3 regions of the Arthrobacter sp. NPDC080031 genome follow, and region 3 is predicted to be linked to each of the others. Evidence: riboswitches for the same ligand, from Rfam matches in the RefSeq annotation. Region 3 holds a riboswitch; each other region holds the start of a gene.
What was found. Region 3 has a riboswitch for S-adenosylmethionine ahead of AB0323_RS08455 (hypothetical protein). Riboswitches for the same ligand answer to the same signal wherever they lie in the genome.
Positions count from the first base shown of each region.

Region 1: another riboswitch for S-adenosylmethionine. It lies ahead of AB0323_RS17095 (homoserine O-acetyltransferase); the one in region 3 lies ahead of AB0323_RS08455 (hypothetical protein).
Region 2: another riboswitch for S-adenosylmethionine. It lies ahead of AB0323_RS06515 (aminotransferase class V-fold PLP-dependent enzyme); the one in region 3 lies ahead of AB0323_RS08455 (hypothetical protein).

Region 1 covers NZ_JBFBLA010000021.1:14,562-21,708, forward strand. The annotation lists gene AB0323_RS17080 (phospholipase) at 65-733, opposite strand; gene AB0323_RS17085 (SGNH/GDSL hydrolase family protein) at 803-1,645, shown strand; gene AB0323_RS17090 (hypothetical protein) at 1,712-2,158, shown strand; gene AB0323_RS17095 (homoserine O-acetyltransferase) at 2,160-3,281, opposite strand; SAM riboswitch class IV at 3,295-3,410, opposite strand; gene AB0323_RS17100 (bifunctional o-acetylhomoserine/o-acetylserine sulfhydrylase) at 3,571-4,887, opposite strand; gene AB0323_RS17105 (VOC family protein) at 5,135-5,773, shown strand; gene AB0323_RS17110 (type II CAAX endopeptidase family protein) at 5,896-6,660, opposite strand; gene AB0323_RS17115 (phosphoglycerate mutase family protein) at 6,761-7,147, shown strand, end outside.
Region 2 covers NZ_JBFBLA010000006.1:15,515-22,661, reverse strand. The annotation lists gene AB0323_RS06515 (aminotransferase class V-fold PLP-dependent enzyme) at 1-1,377, opposite strand, end outside; SAM riboswitch class IV at 1,413-1,525, opposite strand; gene hisN (histidinol-phosphatase) at 1,709-2,521, opposite strand; gene AB0323_RS06505 (ribosome small subunit-dependent GTPase A) at 2,597-3,712, opposite strand; gene aroA (3-phosphoshikimate 1-carboxyvinyltransferase) at 3,715-5,124, opposite strand; gene AB0323_RS06495 (DoxX family protein) at 5,131-5,646, opposite strand; gene AB0323_RS06490 (sigma-70 family RNA polymerase sigma factor) at 5,954-6,703, shown strand; gene rsrA (mycothiol system anti-sigma-R factor) at 6,700-6,957, shown strand.
Region 3 covers NZ_JBFBLA010000008.1:45,202-52,348, forward strand. The annotation lists gene AB0323_RS08430 (cytosine permease) at 1-1,324, shown strand, start outside; gene AB0323_RS08435 (polysaccharide deacetylase) at 1,336-2,397, shown strand; gene AB0323_RS08440 (matrixin family metalloprotease) at 2,603-3,445, opposite strand; gene AB0323_RS08445 (VIT1/CCC1 transporter family protein) at 3,569-4,732, opposite strand; gene AB0323_RS08450 (hypothetical protein) at 5,000-5,188, shown strand; gene AB0323_RS08455 (hypothetical protein) at 5,226-5,546, opposite strand; SAM riboswitch class IV at 5,561-5,680, opposite strand; gene AB0323_RS08460 (sodium:solute symporter) at 5,764-7,147, opposite strand, start outside.

The sequences.
Region 1 (7,147 bases), on a different contig from region 3:
AACGCGGGGTCACTTACGGCCCGTTACATGCCTCTGAACGGGCCGTAAGTGACCCCGTGTTGCTTCAGACGGAGGCGAGGACCTTATGCTCCAGGAATTCTGCAACGTGGCCGATTTCCTGCTGGTTGATGCCGTGCCACATGCCCGTGTAGAGCACCTTGGTAAGGTCCGTGTGCTTTCGCACCCACTCCATGGTGTATTCGATCTTGTCCGGGGTGATGACGGGATCCTGCTGGTCCCGTCCCCAGAAGAGCGGCACGGAACCGTCAAGTTCGGCGTCATGGAACGCGGGGTCGGCATCGACGTCAACGGCGAAGCCTGAAAGCCCGACGACGGCGGCAAAGTCCGCCGGGCGCTGCCGGAGCAGCGAGGTGGCCATGGCCATGCCCATGGAAAATCCGAGGAGCGTCACCGAACTGTGGTTGGCCTTGATCGGGTCCAACCAGGAAAACACGTACTCCGCTGCGTCCTTGACGGCGTCGAGGGAGTAGTCAATGGACGCCGTGAGAGGGAACCACGTGAAGCCCGGGCCGGTGGCGATCGGCGCTCGGAGCGAAGCGACGACGAAGTCCTGGGGCAACAGCCCGGCAAGGCTGAAGAGGTCTTGCTCGTTGGACCCGTAACCGTGCAACAGGAGCAGCAACGGTTTACCAGCCCGTTCTTCCTCTTCGTGGGACCACAAAACGACCGGATCCGGAAAAGCAGGGGCAGGGAAGGCGGAGGCTTGACTCATGGGACTATTCTTGCAGTTACCCATGAGTAACAAGCTACGGGCGCGTAGCGATGCAGCAAGAGGCAGGATATGAACGTGAGTGACACTGATTCCACGGTGGGGCCGAAGCCGGCCGAGCGGAATCATCCGTGGACCCGCTACGTGGCATTGGGTGATTCCTTTACCGAAGGCATCGGCGACCCCGAGCCCAACAACCCCGGGGGACATCGCGGCTGGGCGGACCGCGTTGCGGAGGAACTGAGCCGGGGACACCGGGATTTCGCCTACGCCAACCTCGCCATCCGCGGTCGACTGCTACAACAGATCATCGACGAACAACTTGGCCCGTGCATGGACCTCAAGCCGGACCTCGTGAGCATTTCCGCAGGCGGCAACGACCTCATCCGTCCAGGCGGCGATCCCGACGCCTTGGCCGAGAAACTCGATGCCGCCGTGCAGATCCTGAGTTCCGAAGGCGCCACGGTGGTTCTCTTTAATGGTCCGGACACCGTGTCATCCGTACTCGGCCGGATCCGCGGCAAGGTGGCCATCTACAACGAAAACCTCCGCACCGTCGCCGCCCGCCACGATGCCGTGATCGCTGACATGTGGTCCCTGCGGCAACTTTCGGACTCCCAGATGTGGGACGAAGACCGCCTGCACTTCTCGCCGCTCGGCCACCACACGATCGCCGCGATGGTCCTCGATTCACTCAATGTGCCGCACAACCTCGAACCGCTGTTCCCCAAGCCGCTCCCCCAGCGCAGTTGGCGCGAAGCCCGCTCGGGTGATCTCGTTTGGGCGCGGGAGTATTTTGTCCCGTGGGTCATCCGCCGGATCCGGCACCGGTCCTCCGGCGACGGAATCCTTCCGAAACGCCCGACGCCGGGACCCGTCTTCGGTCCTGCCGACACCATCCAGCCCCGGAGCTGACCGGGAACCACGAGGTGGGTCACAGGGAGCGGGGCTAAGCTGGTGAAAGACAGGGAGGCCCCCACCGTGAACAATTTGATCTTCTGGATTATCGTCTGCTCTTGGCTGATTCCCATGGGGATCCGCATGTACAACCGGTCGCGCCAGCGCAGGCTCCGGAACGGGGACTACGGGAACAACAGCTACGGGGGGTACCCCGGCCCCCCTCCGGGCCAGTTCCCCGGACAGCAATATCCTCCACGGAACTACCCCGTCGGATACCCGGAGCAACCCCTGGTAATCATCCCGGCTGAGCCGCAACCTCCGGTGGCGAGGCCCACACCGCAGGGCGCCCCGCCGTCGTCGGCTCCCCAACCGGACGCTGTTCCCCAACCGGACGCGGCGCACCAACCGAACGGTGCTCCCCTCGGCTACCGGGCGCGGAAACTGGCGGAACTGGACCAGGAGTACAGCGACGGGAAAATCGCCATGGAGGACTACATGAAGCTCCGCCAGGAGATCATGAACGGCTGATTCAGCCGAAGAAAGCTTCGCGCAGCTGGGGACCGAGCTGGCCGATCTCGGTGAGGAAACCGTCGTGCCCGATCGGCGCCTCGATCACGTGAACGGGAACTTCTCCGGGCAAGGCCTTGGCCAACTCGTGGGATTGTTCCGGGAAATAGAGGCGGTCCGAGTCCACCGAGGCAACGAAGAACTTCGCCGTTGCCACGGACAGCGACTCCTCCAACGAGCCCCGGCCCCGGGTGATGTCGTGGCTCATGAGCGCCTCGGTGATGGCGATGTAGCTGTTGGCGTCGAAGCGCTGGACGAGCTTGCTCCCCTGGTGGTCGAGGTAGCTCTCCACCTGGTAGCGGCCCCGGTCCCCCAACGCGGCAGCCTGGAGGGGCGCCTCGCCGTCCTGGGCGTTCCGGCCGAAGCGGAAGTCCAGTTCATCCGCCGAACGATAGGTGATGTGGGCGATCCGGCGGGCAAGGGCCAACCCCGCCTCTGGCGCGGCGTGGCCATAGTAGTCGCCGCCGTTGAAGTCGGCGTCCTGCCGGATGGCAAGCGTCTGGGCCTGCGCGAAAGCGATCTGCTCGGCGGTGCTGTACGCCCCGATCGAAATCACGGCGCATCGCTGGACGCGGTCCGGATAGCTCACGGCCCATTCCAGTGCCCGGGCACCGCCCAAGGACCCGCCGACGACGGTATGCCAGCCGTGGATCCCCAGGGCGTCGGCCAACCGGGCTTCGGCTACGGTGCTGTCCCGCAGGGTCACGAGCGGGAAGCGGGAGCCCCACGGCCTGCCGTCAGGAGCGTTCGACGACGGGCCGGTGCTGCCGTAGCAGCCTCCCACGATGTTGACGGAGACCACGAAGTAGCGGTCCGTGTCGATGGTGGCACCGGGGCCAACGAGTTGTTCCCACCAGCCTTCTTCCCCGCTCTCGCCACGGGCCACATGGGTGCTGCCAGTCAGTGCGTGCTCCACCAGGACAGCGTTGGACGCGTCTTCGTTGAGCCGCCCCCACGTCTCATAGGCAAGGACTACGTCCGGCAGGAAACCTCCGGCCTCGAGTTCGAGTCCGCCCACGGAAACATACTTGAGGGTCCCGTCCTGGGTACCGGAAAGGGGTATGGCTGTTGCAGCAATTGTCATTCGTTGACACCTCACATCGCACTTGCCCGCCGCCAATACAGCGAAGGGCCAGGTCTTCACCCGGGGCACCCCGCCGCGAAAGGAGGGTTGCCGGCCAGCAAGCCGGGGCTGTCGCTGGCACTCATGACCTATGGGAAGAGTCTAGGAAAACCGGACCCCTCCTGACGAAGATTATGACATCTTTGTGACACTTGACCGCGTTTTGTTCACGAAGCAAGGGATGCGGAAGCCAGCCGGCGAAGATTCATGCTGCGTCGCCTGCCGGCCTCCTGCGCCATCCGGAGCCGTACTAGGCGCCCTTGGCCGCCCGGAATCCTGCCTCGAGGTCCGCGAGGATATCGTCGATGTGCTCTATCCCGACGGACAGCCGCACGAGGCCCGGGGTCACCCCCGCAACGGCCTGCTGATCGGCCGTCAGCTGGCTGTGCGTCGTGGACGCCGGGTGGATGACCAAGGAACGGACGTCGCCGATGTTTGCTACGTGCGAATGCAGTTCCAGGGCGTCCACGAAGCGCTTGCCGGCGTCGATCCCGCCGCGGATGGTGAAGGAGACCACCGCGCCGGTACCGCGGGGTCCGTACTTGCGCCCGCGTTCGAACCACGGGCTGGAAGGCAGCCCCGCGTACGCGACCGATTCGACGTCGTCGCGCCCTTCGAGCCATTGCGCCACTTTGGTGGCGTTATCCACGTGGCGTTCCACCCGCAGGCTGAGGGTTTCGATCCCTTGGGAGATCAGGAACGCGTTGAACGGGGAAACTGCCGAGCCGAGGTCGCGCAGGAGCTGGACCCGGGCCTTGAGGATGTAGGAGAGGTTCGCGCCGAGGGCACCGTCCGTGCCGAGGTCGCGGGCGTAGACCAGGCCGTTGTAGCTGGGGTCCGGGGTGTTGAAGTTGGGGAACCGCCCAGGGTCCTTGCCGAAATCGAAGTTGCCGGAGTCCACGATGACGCCGGCTATGGCAGATCCGTGCCCGCCCAGGTATTTGGTGGCCGAATGCACCACGATGTCCGCGCCCCACTCGATGGGCCGGATCAGGTAGGGCGTGGCGAGGGTGTTGTCCACAACGAGCGGGACCCCCGCCTCGTGCGCGATGCGGGATACGCCCTCAATGTCCAAAACATCCTGGCGGGGGTTGGAGACGACTTCGGCGAAGAAGAGCTTGGTATTTGGCTGCACGGCGTCGCGCCAGTGGTCGAGGTTGTCCGGATCCTCGACGAAGGTGACCGAGATGCCGAATTTCTTCAGCGTGTGGGCCAGCAGGTTGTAGGTGCCGCCGTAGAGGCTCGGGCTGGCGACCACGTGGTCGCCCGCCTCGGCGACGTTGAGGATGGCGAACGTTTCCGCGGCCTGGCCGGAGCTCAGCAGGAGCGCCGCCAAACCACCTTCCAGGCTCGCTATGCGCTGTTCCACCGCATCTTGCGTGGGGTTGCCGATCCGGGTGTAGATGGGCGCCAGCTCGGCGAGCGCAAAGCGGTTGGCAGCGCTTTCCGCGCTGGGAAAGACGAACGAGGTGGTCTGGTAGATGGGCAGTGCCCGGGCGCCGGTGGCGGCGTCCGGCTCCTGGCCGGCGTGGATCTGGCGCGTTTCGAATGACCATCCTTGGGACATGCTGACTCCTGGTTGTCTGGGCTCTCTGCCGTGTTTCAGCCTGCGGAGCTGCGGTATTCAGCCTGCCGGCGTTCGGTTGCCGCCAGTCTAGGGACGGTGTTGCGGGCTCCGGAAGCTTTGTGACGAACGCAGTAGTTTTCGGTCTTGGCGCGTCCTGAAGTGACTCTGAGCTGCCTTTTCGATACGTCCCACCTTAGTTAGGCTTGACTTAGCTGAGAGCTCCATCACAAAGTGCCAAGATGAAGCCATGCGCATGGATCACGTCTCTTACGCTTGTGAACGAGATGGCCTCTTGGCCACCACCGAGCGGATTTCCGCAGCATTGGGAGTGGACGCAGTCCGGGGCGGAGTGCACCCGCGCTTCGGCACCCGGAACATGATCATCCCCCTTGCTGACCACAAATACCTGGAAGTTGTCGAGGTCCTTGACCACCCGGCATCCGACAAGGCACCTTTCGGACAAGCCGTCCGTGCACGCTCCGCCGCAGGAGGTGGGTGGATGGGCTGGTGCGTCGCTGTTGACGACCTGAGCCCGTTCGAACAGCGGCTCGGACGCGCCGCCGTCCCCGGCAATCGCAAGTTTCCCGACGGCCGCGAACTCGTCTGGTCGCAGATCGGCATCCTGGGCCTCATCGCCGATCCCCAGGTTCCATATTTGCTCCGCTGGGAGGGCGACCCTGCACTTCACCCGTCCCTCGTGTACCCAAGCGATGTCAAGATGTCCAGCCTCACGATTGCCGGCTCCGCGGAGCGCGTCACAGAGTGGCTTGGGGAACCCGTGGAGAAGCCGCTTGAGGACGTTGCAGTCCAATGGATGGCTCCGCACGGAACGCCGGGAATCATGTCGGTAACGTTCGAAACCGCCAACGGAGCCGTCACCATCTGACGGACCAACCCGTCACCATCTGACGGATCATCGGGCCAGGAGGGCCCGGGAAACTTCGGCCGCCATAGCGGGTGCCAATGACGTCACCCCGCGATGGCGGCCGAAACCCTTTAACTCGACACTTACCCCAGCCCGATGGCCTTTCCGAAGACGCTGAAGCCGACGAATGCCACGATATCCAGGAGGGCGTGGGCCACGACGAGCGGCATGACGCGTTTGGTCTTCGTGTAAATCCAGCCGAACACGAGGCCCATGACGGCGTTGCCGATGAACGGCCCGAAGCCTTGGTACAGGTGGTAGCTGCCGCGAAGGAGCGCGCTGAGCGCGATCGCGAGCGGGGTGCTCCACCCGAACTTCCCGAAGCGGTCCAGGAGGTAGCCCACTACGATGACTTCTTCGACGACGGCGTGCCGCACCGCGGAGAGGACCAGCACCGGCACGGTCCACCAATAGGAGTCCAGACCGCTGGGGATGATCGCCGTCGTGATCCCCAGGGCGCGGCCGGCCGCGTAGAGGCCCAGCGACGGGATTCCGATCAGCGCGGCGAGGCCCAGTCCTTGCAACGCGTCACGGCCCGGGCGGGCGAAGTTGAAGCCCAGCCGGGTGAAGCCCGAGGGACTTTCGGCCGTTTGGCGGTGCAAGGACAGGAAGTAGAACACCAACACCACAGGGACCAGCGCGAACGCGATATCCAGCAGCTGGTAGGTGAGATCGAAGTACTCACGCGTGCTCTGCGAGCGGTTGAGGGTGGACGTCGCGTGGGCCAAGGGCCCTTGGGTCATCTTGTCCAACAACTGCACGACGGAGTACACGGCCGATTGGCCCAGGGACAGGCCAAGGACAATCAGCACTTCGGCGCGCAACCGGCGCGTTGAGGCTAGGAGCATGCTCCTATCTTGCCTGCATTTGCCTGAAGTTTTCCTCGGAACCGGGTCGCCGCCGTCCGCGTGCATAGGCCGGGCGGCCCCTGACCCTATGCTTGGTGGGATGAGCGCGCCAGCACGAATCTTCATGATCCGGCACGGCCAGTCCGCCGCCAATGCCGATACTTCCATCTACAACCGTGTGCCCGATTACCGCATCCCGCTGACGGAGCTTGGCGTAGAACAGGCACGGGCCGCGGGTGAGGCCCTGCGCAGGAAGCTCGACGGCGAACCTGTGTGCGTCTATGTCTCGCCCTATCTCCGGGCATACCAGACTCTCGAAGCACTGAATCTGGGCAGCCTGACGGAAAGGGTGATCGAAGAGCCCCGGCTGCGTGAGCAGGACTGGGCCAACTTCCAGATTGCCGGCGACATCGGGGACCAAAAGGAGCTTCGCAACCTCTACGGACACTTCTTCTACCGGTTCCGCGAGGGCGAATCAGGCTCCGAT
Region 2 (7,147 bases), on a different contig from region 3:
AGCCCATTCCGGGTAGCTTCGGTGGTCGTTCGCCGGCACCCACCGGCCGGCATCCACAACGTAGTCCCAGCCGAGGCCATTGCTCTTGAGAGCCTGGATGCCCGCGATGAGCCGGGTGGCGTCTTCCAGGCGCGACCCCACGCCGAAACTGGCGCGCAGGGATCCGGAGGGAAGGCCGAGGCGCTTGAGCAGCGGGTGGGCGCAAAAGCGTCCGTCGCGCAGGCCAATGCCGTGCTCGGCCGCAAGGTAGGCAGCGACGAGCCCGGCGTCGTAACCCTGGAGCGAGAAGTTCACGACGCCGATGGTGTCCAGGGGATCGGTGTCGCTGAAGATCTGGTGCACGGTCACGCCGTCGATTTCCTTGAGGCCCTCGACCAGATGCGATCGGATGGCGGCCTCGTGGGAGTGCCATTCATCGTGGTCGAGGCTCGCAATGACCTGCGTGGCGCGGGCGAGGGTTGCCGCGCCGAGCACGTTCGGTGAGCCTCCTTCGTGCCTCGCCGGTCCCGTGGCCCAGCTGACGGAATCGAGGCGTGCCTCGCGGACGGCACCGCCTCCTGCAAGGTGCGGCGTTCCGGCGTCGAGCCAGTCCGGACGGCCCACCAGGACACCGGCGCCGAACGGTGCATAGAGCTTGTGCCCCGAGAAGACCAAGTAGTCAACATCCGCGGCGGCGATATCGATCCGGCGATGCGGGGCGAGTTGCGCCGCGTCCACCACAATCCGCGCCCCGAATTCGTGGGCCAGGGCAGCGAGTTCCTTGATGGGCAGGATCTCGCCGGTCACGTTCGACGCTCCGGTGACTGCCAGGAGGCTGACGCCACCGTGGGAGAGTGCCGAGCGGACGTTGGCCACCGTCTCGGACAAGGTTCCGGCGGCCACGATGCTGCGGTGGGGGACGCCCTGCCACGGCAGGAGATTGGCATGGTGCTCGATGTCCAGGTAGAGGACTTCGCCAGTGTGCCGACCGTCCTCAACTGGCAAGCACCCGGCCAGCAGATTGAGGGAATCGGTGGTGTTGCGGGTGAAAATGACCGAATCGTCCGGCCGCCCGCCAACGAAGTCACGGACGATGTTGCGGGCGTTCTCGTAGACCGAGGTGCTGATCTGGGACGCATAGCCAGCGCCGCGGTGGACGCTCGCGTAGTACGGCAGGATCTCGTTGAGGTACGCGGAAACGACGGTCAGGGCAGGTGCCGACGCCCCGTAGTCGAGGTTGGCGTAGCGGATGTGGCCGCCCTGGATCAAGGGTGCCTGCAACTCGGCGCCGGTGACCGCGGCCAGCGGGCGGGCTGCCCGGGGCTGGGATTCAGTGCGTTGCGGTGCAGATTCGTTGTTCAGCGAAAGAGCCGGGGAAGTAAATGTGGCTGTGCTCATGGGACCTCACTCAAGAGGGACCCCTGCGTGCAGGGGGTCCGCGCTTGCCGCATCCGTTCCGGACCGGCCGGGTCGTCACCCGGGGCACCCCGCCGCGATGGAGGGTTGCCGGCCAGCAAACCGGGGTTTCGCGCTGGCACTCGTGACCTGTAAAGAGCGTAGGACACCGGCAAGGCTGGTTCCAATGTGACCGGCGATTGTTAAGCGGATTGTTACACGGCCGGAAAATGTGCCTTTCGCCGAAGAAAAAGCGGCGGACGCCCCAAAAGAGGGGCGTCCGCCGTCGTTTATTCAGTCGTCTATTCAGTCGTCTACTCGGTGAAGGGACGGATTACAGGAGGTCGTCGAGTTCGGGGTTGAGCCTCTTGAGGACCTCGGAGTGCAGGATCGAGTTCGTGGCGACGGCGTTTCCGCCGAAGGGACCATCCGCGCCGTCCAAGGACGTGAAGCGTCCCCCGGCCTCGGTCACGATCGGCACCAAGGCGGCCATGTCGTAGACCTGGAGTTCCGGCTCTGCGGCGATGTCCACGGCGCCCTCGGCCACCAGGCAGTAGGACCAGAAATCCCCGTACGCGCGGCTGCGCCAGACATCGTTCTCGAGGCCCAGGAAGTTGTCCAGCGAACCATGCTGCTTCCACTCGGACAGCTCGGAGTAGGAAAGCGACGCATCTTCAAGCCGCGACACGTTGGAAACCTTCAGCCGTGTGGCCGCGGCCAGCGATCGGCCCATGTAGGCGCCCGAGCCCTTTGCCGCCCACCAGCGCTTGCCGAGCGCCGGAGCGCTCACGAGCCCGACTACTACCTCGCCCTCGTCCACGAGGGCGATGAGCGTGGCCCAGACGGGTACGCCGCGAACGAAGTTCTTGGTCCCGTCAATGGGATCGATGATCCAACGCCTTGAGCCGTGGCCCGTGCTGCCGAATTCTTCCCCGAGGACGGCGTCGCGGGGGCGGGAACGGGAGAGCTGACCGCGGATTGCTTCCTCGGCGGCTTTGTCGGCATCGGTGACGGGGCTCAGGTCGGGTTTGGTCTCGACCTTGAGGTCCAGTGCCTTGAACCGCTCCATTGTCAGGGAATCGACGGAGTCGGCCAGGACATGTGCCAGCCGCAGGTCGTCGTTGTAGCTCGAATCGGGTTGGGTCATGGTTCCAAACTACCGTCTATTCGCGGGTGAGCCGGGGAGGTAGGACGCCAAGCGTGCTGTTAGTCGAGCGTGCTCTTAGTTGACCGTGCCCAGTTCCTTCGCCTCTTGGGCCTCCATGCGCGGATCCGCGCCCAGAAGCCGGCGCAACGACGCCAAGCGGGCCGGGCCTGCCTCGCCCGCGTGGCCGTCGGCGACCCAGGAATCCAGTCCGCATCGAACCGCGGAGGCATCGTGCTTGCAGCCTCGCTCGCACATTTCCGTTCCGGGTTCCAGATCCGGGAAGGCGTGCAGGATGCGGTCGGGGTCCACGTGGGCGAGGCCGAAGGAGCGGATGCCGGGCGTATCGATGATCCAGCTGCCGGCGGGGGCGTCGCTGAGTTTCAGGGCGAGGGCAGAGGAGGAGGTGTGGCGTCCGCGCCCTGTCACGGCGTTGACCCCGCCCGTCGCGCGTTCGGCGCCCGTGAGGGCATTCACCATGGTGGACTTCCCGACGCCGGAATGGCCCAGGAGTACGGTTACCTTGCCGTCGAGATAGTCCCGCAATTGGCCGACGGCGTCGCCGTCGAGGCGGGCGGACAGGCCGTCGTCCGAACGGGCGTCGATGCCTGAGGCGCCTGCGTCGGCCGTGCGGCTGATGATGATGGGGAAACCGAGGCTCACATAGTTGGCGAGCAATTCCGTCGGATCCTTGACATCGGCCTTGGTGACGAGCAGCAGCGGCTCGATTCCGGCGTCGTACGCTGCCACCAACGCGCGGTCGATGAATCCGGTGCGTGGCTCCGGATTGGCGGCGGCGACCACCACCACGAGCTGGTCGGCGTTGGCGACGACGGCCCGTTCGATCGGATCCGTGTCATCGGCACTTCGCCGCAGGAGGGTCTTGCGCTCCTGGACGCGCACGAGGCGGGCGAGGGTGTCCGGGGCTCCGGACACATCGCCGACGAGGGCCACGAAGTCTCCGGGAACCACGGGGGAGCGCCGGAGTTCACGGGCGCGGGCCGCGATGACGATGCGCTCGTTGTCTGAGCTTTCGCCCACAATCGCGGTGTAGCGGCCGCGGTCGACTGTGATGATGCGCCCGATCACTGCGTCGTCGTGGCTGGGGCGGTCCTTCGTGCGGGGGCGTGTGCCCTTCTTGTTGGGTCGGATCCGGACGTCGGATTCATCCCAGGAGCTTGCGTCGCGAGCCATCGTCAGTTGCTTGTCTCCATAGAACCGGTTGCTGGAGTGCCGGTGTCCGTGGCCGTTTGGCCCGCGCTGAGCATCGATGCCCAGATTTGCGGAAATTCGGGCATGGTCTTGGACGTCGTCGCGATGTCTTCAACCTGGACACCCTCGACGGCGAGCCCCAGGATGGCGCCCGCGGTGGCCATGCGGTGGTCGGCGTAGCTGTGCACGACGCCGGCGTGCAGCGCTGCGGGCCGGATCACCAGACCGTCGCTGGTTTCTTCGGCGTCGCCGCCAAGCCGGTTGATTTCGGCGACGAGCGCGGCCAGCCTGTCCGTTTCGTGTCCCCGCAAATGCGCGATGCCGGTGAGCCGGGAAGGGCCGGAAGCCAGGGCGCACAATGCCGCCACCGTAGGGGCGAGTTCGCTGGTTTCGTCGAAGTCCGCGCCCAGGATCTCCGGGCCGCCCGTGACTGTCAGCGTGCCCTTGTCCAGTGTGACAGTGGCACCCATGGTGGCAAGGATGCCCCGCCAGAGGTCCCCGACTTGCGTCGTGTTGGCAGGCCAGTTGGGGATCCGGATAGTTCCTTTCGTGGCAAGCGCCGCGGCGAGGAACGGGCCGGCGTTGGAGAGATCCTGCTCGATCCTCTCGTCGAACGCCTGGATAGTGCCCGGGGTGACGCGCCAATGGTTCGGCACGGAGTCATCCACCTGCACCCCCACGCCGCGCAGGACCGAGACGGTCATGTTGATGTGGTCCAGGCTGGGCACAGGCTTGCCGACATGCTCCAGGTGAAGGCCCTCTTCGAAGCGTGCACCGACCAGCAGCAAGGCCGAGACAAACTGCGACGAAGCGCTCGCATCGATCACCAAATGGCCACCGCGGACAGAGCCCGTGCCGGAAACCTTGAACGGCAGGGAATTCGCAGTGTGCCCGTCCACGGCGCTGACTTCCACTCCGAGCGTGCGGAGGGCTTCGATGATGGTGCCCATGGGACGTTTGCGTGCGTGCGGATCCCCGTCGAACACGGACGCGCCGTTGCGGAGGGCCGCGAGCGGCGGCACGAAGCGCATGACCGTGCCGGCCAGGCCGCAGTCGATGGCGGTCTCCGAGGCGGCAGCCGCAGGGTCGATGGGGGTGACTTCAAGATCCGGGCCGTACTGTCCATCGCCGGGAACCTCGGTAATGGTGGCGCCAAGCTGGCGCAGGGCCTCGACCATCAGGGCGGAATCCCGCGAATGCAAGGGTGCCCGCAGCCTGCTTGGGCCGTTGGCCAATGCCGCCAGGACCAGATAACGGTTGGTCAGGGACTTCGAACCAGGAACCGTAACCGTGGCATCCACAGGGTGGCTGGCGAAGGGTGCCGGCCACAGGGGGAGTGCGGAGGCTGTGGTGCTCCCTGAATCGTCGGTCTGCGTGGCGGGGGTTCCTGGCATGCTTCCTTATGCTCCAACTGCGTTGTCTACGGCCTTGCGGACGGCCCGGTCTGTTTTCTTGAGCTGCTTGCCCGTGGCTTTCTTTGCGTCCATGGCGAGGTGTTCGGCACGCCATGCCAGGCTCGGTTTGCCTGCGGTGTCGACGGCGGCAAGGAAAACGCCACCCGTCAGCGAAATGTTCTTGAGCAACTGGGCGCGGCGGGCGAGCCGGCCTTCCTTGGTGCTGATGTCGGCTGAACGCCACTCAACAAAGGTATTCAGGACCGAGATGCCGGCAAGCAGGCTGGCCGAGAACCGGGAGCATTTGCCGAGGGCCAGCAAGGCGCCGGCGCCCACTTGCGCGCCGCCGATAACCCGCGCCAGCATCTTCTCGTCAGCCGGGAAGGGCAGTGACTCGGAAGCGCGGCGGAGCAGCGGAGAGAGCTGTTTGGCAGTGTCATCCGCGTTCTTGAGCTTGTCCAGCCCTGCGACGACAAAACTGGAAGCCAACATTGGCCTGGCGAGAAAACGGACGAGGGACATGTTTTGCCTCCTGGATGGCGTGCCACGGTGTTCAGGTGGTGCTGCGTTCAAGTGGTGCGGTGTTCACGGGTGCAGTCGGATCTAGTCTTGCATCTTTGCGGAATATTTGCCCGGAGCTTGCCGTTGTCAAAAGAAGGTGCGGTGGGGGCGGACCTTCGGTTGTGGCGCGTGCGTTGTGCCGCGCTATGTCATGTCGTCGTTGAGTGGAGATGGTTTTTTGGCCTTGGTTAAGGACCGAGAGGGACACTTGGCGCTTGGGCGGGAGCTGCCAAGGGACTCCCGGAGCGTGACAGTAGACTTGGATGCAATGAGCACCATGGATCCGGCCGCAGCGGCCATGTACAAAGCAGCGACGGAAGTCACGGACGCAACGTCCGGCGGCGACGAAGCTGTTGAGGCCGACGTCGAGATTGCAGTGGACTTCGCAAGCGAGACGCCCGAGCAACGGAGGGCGCGCTTCGAACGCGACGCCATGCAGTATGTCGACCAGCTCTATTCGGCTGCCATGCGCATGGCCAGGAATCCGTCCGATGCCGAGGACCTGGTCCAGGAGGCGTACACCAAGGCCTTCTCCGCCTTCCACCAGTACAAGCCAGGAACCAACCTCAAGGCGTGGCTGTACCGCATCCTGACCAACACCTACATCAACCTCTACCGGAAGCGGCAGCGCGAACCGTTGCAGTCGAATTCGGACAGCATCGAAGACTGGCAGTTGGCGCGGGCGGAATCCCATACGTCGGCCGGGCTGCGCTCTGCGGAGGCGGAGGCACTGGATCATTTGCCGGACTCGGACGTGAAGAGCGCCCTGCAGTCCATTCCGGAGGAATTCCGGCTCGCGGTGTACTTCGCTGACGTCGAAGGCTTCGCATACAAGGAAATATCAGACATCATGAATACCCCGATCGGGACCGTCATGTCCCGGCTTCATCGCGGCAGGAAAATGTTGCGCGATCTGCTGGCGGACTATGCCGCAGAACGGGGAATCAGCGCCGGCGCGGAAGAAAAGGCCTTGGCCGTGGGCGCGGCCACAAGCAAAAAACAGGAGAAAAGGAAATGAGCTGCCAAGGATTGGGCGACTGCGACGATGCTCGGATGCAGCGTATCTACGAGTACCTCGATGGTGCGTTGACCCGCGATGACATCGCAGAGATCAAAGTGCATCTGGAGAACTGCCCGGAGTGCACGGAGCAATACGACCTTGAGTGCGTCATCCGCACCGTGGTCAAACGCTCCTGTACGGAAGCGGCTCCTGAGAATCTCAAGAACTCGATCCTGGACAGGATCCACGCTATGAAGCCCGTGGACGTCTAAGAGCCTGGAATGGCAAGGGCCCCGGAAACCTGATGGTTTCCGGGGCCCTCCGCATTAAGTCTTACGCTAAGCCGCTGGCTTAGGTGTTGGGACGCTTGCCGTGGTTTGCGCCGCCGCGCTTACGGTCACGACGCTTACGTGCACGCTTGCTCATAGCTGGCCTCCTTAGATTCTTGATACTCAATAAAGC
Region 3 (7,147 bases):
CGTCACCGTCCTGGTGGTAGGAAACCTCATCGGCATGGCACTCTTTGGACTGTTTGTCCTCCTGGGGCAACGGACCGGAGCCACCGGCATGGTCCTTGCCCGGGCTGTCTTCGGCCGCCGCGGCAACTATCTCCCGAGCGCCATCCAGGCACTCCTCGGAATCGGTTGGTGCGCCGTCAACACCTGGATCATCCTGGACCTGGTGATGGCACTCCTCGGCAAGCTCGGCATGGTCGATCCGGAGCAGCCCAATGTAGGCCCCAAGATCCTGGTGGCCTTCCTGATCATGTCCACCCAGGTCACCATCGCCTGGTTCGGCTACAAGGCCATCGCGGCTTTCGAGAAGTGGACCGTCCCGCCCACCATCGTGGTGCTGATCGCCATGTCCGCCGTAGCCTGGTTCGGCATGAACATCGATTGGGGCTACGCGGGCCCTCCCGGTGCTGTCCTTGAAGGCGGCGACCGAATCGCTGCCATGACCACCGTGATGACGGTCATCGGGATCGGCTGGGGAATCACCTGGTTCACTTACGCGGCGGACTATTCACGCTTCGTCAGCAAGTCCGTCCCCAAGCATAAGGTTTACCTCGCCTCGGTTTTCGGCCAGTTCCTCCCGGTGGTGTGGCTCGGCATCCTCGGCGCCAGCCTTGCCACGAAGAGCGGCACGGCCGACCCCGGCCACCTCATTGTCGACAACTTCGGCGTCCTTGCGGTCCCGGTGCTCTTCCTGGTCCTGCACGGTCCCATCGCGACGAACATCCTGAACATCTACACCTTCTCGGTGGCTGCCCAGGCCTTGGACATCAAAGCCAAGCGCCGTTCCTTGAACCTCTTCGTCGGGATCCTGGCACTGGTCGGCGTCGTGTTCTTCATCCTGCAGTCGGACTTCGCCTCGACCCTGAGCACTTGGCTCGGCGGGCTCGTGGCGTGGGTCGCCGCGTGGGGTGGCATCATGCTGGTGCATTACTTCTGGGTGGACAAGCGTAGCCCCGCGGCAGTGGACCGGCTCTTCGACCCCGTGGGCACCCGTCGGCTACCGGCCTTCAACTGGGCCGGGATCACCGCGCTCCTTGTGGGCATCTTTGCCACCTGGCTGTTCATGTACGGCGTCCTGCCGATCATGCAAGGCCCCATAGCCACGGCCATGGGCGGGATCGATTTGTCCTGGCTGGCAGGCGGACTTGTTGCCGCGGCAGTTTACGGCGCACTGGGCCCGCGGGTTCATGCCCGATACCTTCCGCTGCCGTCCGCCGACGCAGTGCCTTCCGCCGATGGGTCGGCGCAGCCCCTTGCGGAAGACGCCGCCAATCTGGTCAACGACTGAGAGGAACCCCGATGACCACCAACGCTTTTCCTGATGAGGCACACTCGGTCACGTGGCCGGAAAATTTCAAGGCCGCGGCATCCTTCACGTTCGACGTCGACGCCGAATCCTGCACCATCGCCCACGATCCCACCAGCACCAGACGCATGTCCCTTATGAGCCACCAGTCCTACGGCCCAAGGGTCGCTGTTCCGCGGCTCCTGAAGATCCTCGAGCGCCAAGAGATCCAGGGGACCTTCTTTATCCCGGGTTTCACAGCGGAAAGCTACCCTGACGTGGTGCGGCGGATCGTCGACGGCGGCCACGAAGTCGCCCACCACGGCTACCTCCACGAACCCATGCAGGGAATCGACGCCGCCACCGAGGCCAGCTACCTGGACCGCGGGCTCGAAGCCCTCGCGAAGGTAGCCGGGGTCAGGCCGGTCGGCTACAGGGCGCCGTGGTGGGAGTTGAACTGGCATTCGCCAGCGCTGCTCGCGGACCGTGGTTTCCTTTACGATTCAAGCCTGCTCGACGGCGATGCCCCCTACCGCATGGCGGTTGCCCCGGACGATTCACTGGAGATCGATTCACGGGCCATTGATTCACGGGACATTGATTCCCGGGACATCGTGGAGATCCCCGTGGATTGGGCCCTGGACGATTGGGAACAATACGCGTTCTACCCGGGAGTAACAGGAAGCGGCGTTATCGAGAGTCCTTCCAAGGTCTTGGAGATGTGGACCTTGGAAGCCGAGGCCCATCACGCCCAAGGCAGTTGCTTAGTCTTGACCAACCACCCGTTCGTCTCCGGCCGTCCATCCAAGGCCGTCGCCTTGGAGCAGCTGATCGAACGCGTCAAAGCCATGGACGGAATGTGGGTGACCACCTTGGAACGGATCGCCGAACACACCAAGGCCACCGTCAACGAAATCCACAGCCACGCCCGGATCGACGTCCCGTCCTACCCGGGCGCAGGAGCCAGTTTCAGGCCCGCCCGTCTGCTGGAAACACTCCAAGGTAGGGACATGTCCAGCGCTCCGCGCCCATTCCCTTTGAGCATGCCCAGCCTTGGCCAGGAGCAGTGGACATAGCGCTCATAGCCCGTTGAGCATGCTCAGCCTTGGCCAGGAGCAGTGGACATAGCACTCATATGTCCACTGCTGGGGCTGAAGGGTGAGCATGTCCCGTGGGGGTGGGCATGTCCCGTGGGGGTGGGGAGGGTCAAGGGTGGGCATGTCCAGTGGTGGGTGGGCAGGGTTAAGCGTGGGCCAGAGCGAGGGGAGGGCCTGAACTGGGCTACAGGTCGCTCCGGCACGGGGCGGTGTGGAGTTTGAAGAGTCCGTTCAGGTCTCCGGCCGCCAAACCATCGGGGGCACCGATCTCCGGGTACATGAGCTGGATTGGATCTTCTACGTGGTCAAGGCCCACCACGTGGCCAAGTTCGTGTTGAATCACCGCGGAGACGTAATGGGCGCCGCCGGAGACGCCCAGCAGCTCCGTGGTTTGCGGGGCGTCCAGGTCCAGGCTTCCCGAGACGTAACTCTTGGGTCCGGTGCCGAAGCTGTACATGGTGCTGCCGCCGGTGCCGATGACGGTTCCGGTCAAGGCCGGAGCCGCTTCGGGAGTGGTCCAGGAAATCAGGAGGGGTGCCCATCGATCTCCGTAGAGCGCGGGCTGGTAGGGCTTGCGCTTCTCGGAGGGGTTTTCCGTGGTGGTGCCGTCGTCGACGAATTTGAGGCCTGTGGCGTCGGCGATCTTGGCGATGGCGTCGGCGATGAGCCCTTCGGATCCGGCCGGGGCTAGGGCAGCGTTGACCACGTAGTGCAATGGCCGGCATGGAGAATAGCCCACCGGCGTGCCGTCGGCGTTGGTGGCCAGGAACTTGTAGGAGTTGCTGGCCACGGCAGGCTTGGCGGGGGAGCCGAGCGGGTGCCCGGCTTCTTCCAGGCCAGGCGGCGGGGTATCCGGCGCACGGGCCGCCTTTCGTGGACCTTGCCCGGAAGCCGCGTCCTGCCCGGGGCTGCTTGCCGTGGCATGGGCGGACGGGGCCAGGTTCGGAAGCAAGCCGGTGATGCCGGGGTCGCCCCGGAGGAATCCACTGACAAGCACGGCTACGGCAGCGACCGCCGCCACCACCATCAGGTTTCGGACCAGGGCGAGAACGGTATTGGCGCGCTTGGGCGGCGGGCCGCCGTCGTACCCGTAATTTGAATGCAAGTCTTCCCCCAAGTCCCTCACCTGCGCCCCGTTGCGCCGGCGTTACTAACCGATGACAGCGCCGAAGACGAGTCCGAGCCCATACGTGGCCGCGGCGGCACCGAGACCGATGGCGAGTTGCCGGAGGCCGCGGGTCAGCGGCGAGGTTCCGGACAGCAATCCGACGACGGCGCCAGTCGACAGAAGCGCGATGCCCACCAGCGTACCGGCCACGGCAAGCGCCGCGAAGCCCGTCATGCCGAAGATGAACGGCAGGATGGGCACGATGGCGCCCGAAGCGAAGAAGCAGAAGCTCGAGATCGCGGCCCCCCAGGCGGAGCCCACGGCCTCGTGCTCGTTGACGGTTTCTTCTACTTCGGGGTGGAGCGAGAGGCTGGGATCGCAATCGCAGGCGTAGAGGCCCATGCGCTCCGCGGCCCGGTGTTCGGCGGCTTCGCGGGACATGCCCCGGGCCAGATACACGAGGACCAGCTCATTGTGCTCGATGTCCAGGGCCGGTGCGGCGGTCAGCGTTGCCTGGGTGGGGCGCGTGGCCTTGAGGAGCTCGAGCTGGGAGCGGACCGAGACATACTCGCCGGCACCCATGGAGAGCGCGCCCGCGAGCAGGCCGGCGATGCCGCTGAACAGGACCACCGTGGCGGGAACGCCGGTGGCAGCCATGCCCATCACGAGGGAAAGGTTGCTGACCAGGCCATCGTTGGCGCCGAATACGGCCGCGCGGAAGGTGCCGGACAACCTGTTGCGGCCGCGCGTCGCCAGGCCGCGGACTACTTCTTCATGGATCTGTTCGTCGGCCGCCATGGCGCGGGTCGCTGCCGGATCCTTCGCGTAAGGCGAGCGGCCTTCAGCCCGTTGGGCGAGGGCGAGGACGAACACTGATCCGAAGTTCCGGGCCAGGAAGCCGAGCATTCGGCTTCGGACAGAGGCCGCCTTCGGCATACCGGCATGTTCGCCGAGGAGCCTGAGCCAGTGTGCCTCATGGCGGCCCTCGGCCTCTGCGAGGGCCAAGAGGATTTCGCGTTCCTCGCCGTCGCGGCGCTGCGCCAGTTGGCGGTACACGGCGGCCTCGGCCCGCTCGTCCGCCAAGTACTGACGCCAGCGCTTGATGTCCGACGACGACGGGGGAGTCTTGGTGGCTGCTGCGTCTTGCGGCGGACTGCTTGAGTCCGAAGGATTGGCTGAATGCGAGGGTTCTGTGTGCGGTTGCACCGGGACTCCTGGGTTGCTGGGGCGGGCTTCATCGCCTCATTGCAGCTCCACCTTATCGCCAATTTCCGCTGTTTTTCGGCCGGTAATCCTCACTGGACCTTTTAGGCGCGCCTCAAAAACGGGAGGCTCATGGGAAGCCTTGACCGCAGCCGGGGGCAGTGCTGGGATGGATGGACAGGGTCCACGAATTGGCGGGGTAGCGTGATGACCGGCTGCCTCATGTGCCTGTGCGATGGGCTCAGCGGCACGTCGAACGGAGGTTGCACCATGGACAGCACCGAGACCCACACCCGCCACCCCGAACGTCCCACGGTCGAGGCCGATCCCGCCTATGACTACAGCGAGGACCTGGCGGTGGACGAGGACTGGGAAGACCAGCCCGAGGTTCTTGACGATGACGAACGGGTAGTTCCGCTCGATGCCGACGAACACCGTGAGGCCGAAGAGATCGAATAGTCCGGCCCGCTGAACCCGAGGTGCTAAGCCCTGGCAGCTAGAACGCGCTCAGGATGAAGTGCCGCTGCACGCCTGCCCGGTGCCCGGTTGCGGCCACCGTCAGGGTGAGTTTCCGTGTCGCGGGGAACCATCGGGCGGGCTGGACGGCTTTTGAGAGCGCTTCGGTGATGAGCCGAGGCTCATGATGCCAATAGCGCTCGAGGTTTCCGTCCACCACGAACGTGATGGAGCCTTGGGAGAGGTCGACGCCGGGAATCACCCGGACGAACTCGTCCACCGGGCGGTGGCGGGGCAGCGATAGGGGGCCGGACCCGGTGGCCCGGGCGGCTGTGGCGTTGGTGCCGTTTTCGAAAGGCATGGCCTTCTCCTGGGGAGTTGCTCTTGCCCGTTCGGTTGTCTCTGGTCCGAGCCGGGCCGCTTCTTCATCCGAACCACCCGTGAACATGGGGTTGGCGTGTGGCAAGTCGGAGCTTGGCGCCACATCTCTTGAAGCTGTTCCTACTGTACATGCAGGCGCGGCGCCGCACCCTCGAGGAGAAGGTGCGGCGCCGCCGTCGTACTTTACTTGGTGAAGCTTAGTGGCTGGCCACCGGGAGGACTTCCAAGGGGAGTTCCTCGGTGACCGCGCCGGCAACGCGGCGGTCCCAGGCTGCCCGGACCCCGGGCTCCGTGGGCGGCGTCAAAAGGGAAACCACGATGTAGATGACCAGCGAAGCGCCGAGGCCCCAGTAGATGGGATCGTTGGCGTAGACGCCGTCTTCGCTGGGAATGATCCCGGTGGCGTAGGCGATCAGCAGGGCCAAAGTCAGGACCGAGCCCACTGCCATGGACCACGCTGCGGCGACGCCCGTGCCACGCTTCCAGACCAGGCCGCCCAGGATGGCAACCAGGAGGCCACCCACCAGGATGTCGTAGGCGATGGTCAGGGCCACCACGACGTCTTGCGCCGCCATGGAGATCAGCACGGCCACGATGCCCAGGCCAAGGACCCAGTAGCGGTTGGCCTTGACGTCGTGCTCGGGGTTCTCGGTGTCGTTGGTGTTGATCGTCTTGCCGAACCAGCTCGCTACGAACGGGACCACGTCGGCGCGGGCAACGGTGGCTGCGGCGATGAGGGCTCCGGAAGCGGTGGACATCATGGCCGCGACTGCTGCGGCCATGACGAGGCCGCCGATCCCGATCGGCAGGATGTGGGTGGCAACCTCGGCGTAGACAACGTCCTTGCCGAGGGCCTTGACGTCGATGTTGGGCAGGGCCACACGGGCGGCCAGGCCGATCAAGGCGCCGGCCACGCCATAAAGGACGCAGTAGATGCCGGCAGTGGCGCCGCCCCAACGGGCCACCTTGGGGGTCTTGGCGGTGAAGACGCGCTGCCAGATGTCCTGGCCGATCAGCAGGCCCAGGGTGTAGACCACGAAATACGTGATGATGGTCTGCGCTCCGATGCCGTCCAGCTGGAAGAAGCTGGCGTCAACACGGGCACGAATGCCGTCGAGGCCGCCGGCGGCGTTGAGGACGAACGGGAGCATGAGGAAGAAGATGCCCACCGTCTTGATGATGAACTGCACCTGGTCGGCGAGGGTGATGGACCACATGCCGCCGATGGTGGAGTAGACCAGGACGATGGCGCCGCCGACGGCGATGGCGAGCCAGCGCTCCCAGCCGAAAAGGACAACGAAGATGGTGGCGTAGGCGCCCGTGGACGTGGCACACAGCATGAGGGTGTAGGCGAGCATGACGATGCCGGAGGTCTGCGTGGCGCGCTGGCCGTAACGCAGGCTCAGCATCTGGGAGACGGTGTAGATCTTCAGCCTCTGGATGGTGCCGGCGAAAAGCAGGCTCAGGAGGAGGACGCCCGAACCGATCGCGACCACGAGCCACATGCCGGAGATGCCGAACTTGTAGCCGAGGCCGACGCCGCCAACCGTCGATGCGCCGCCGAGGACGACGGCGGCCATG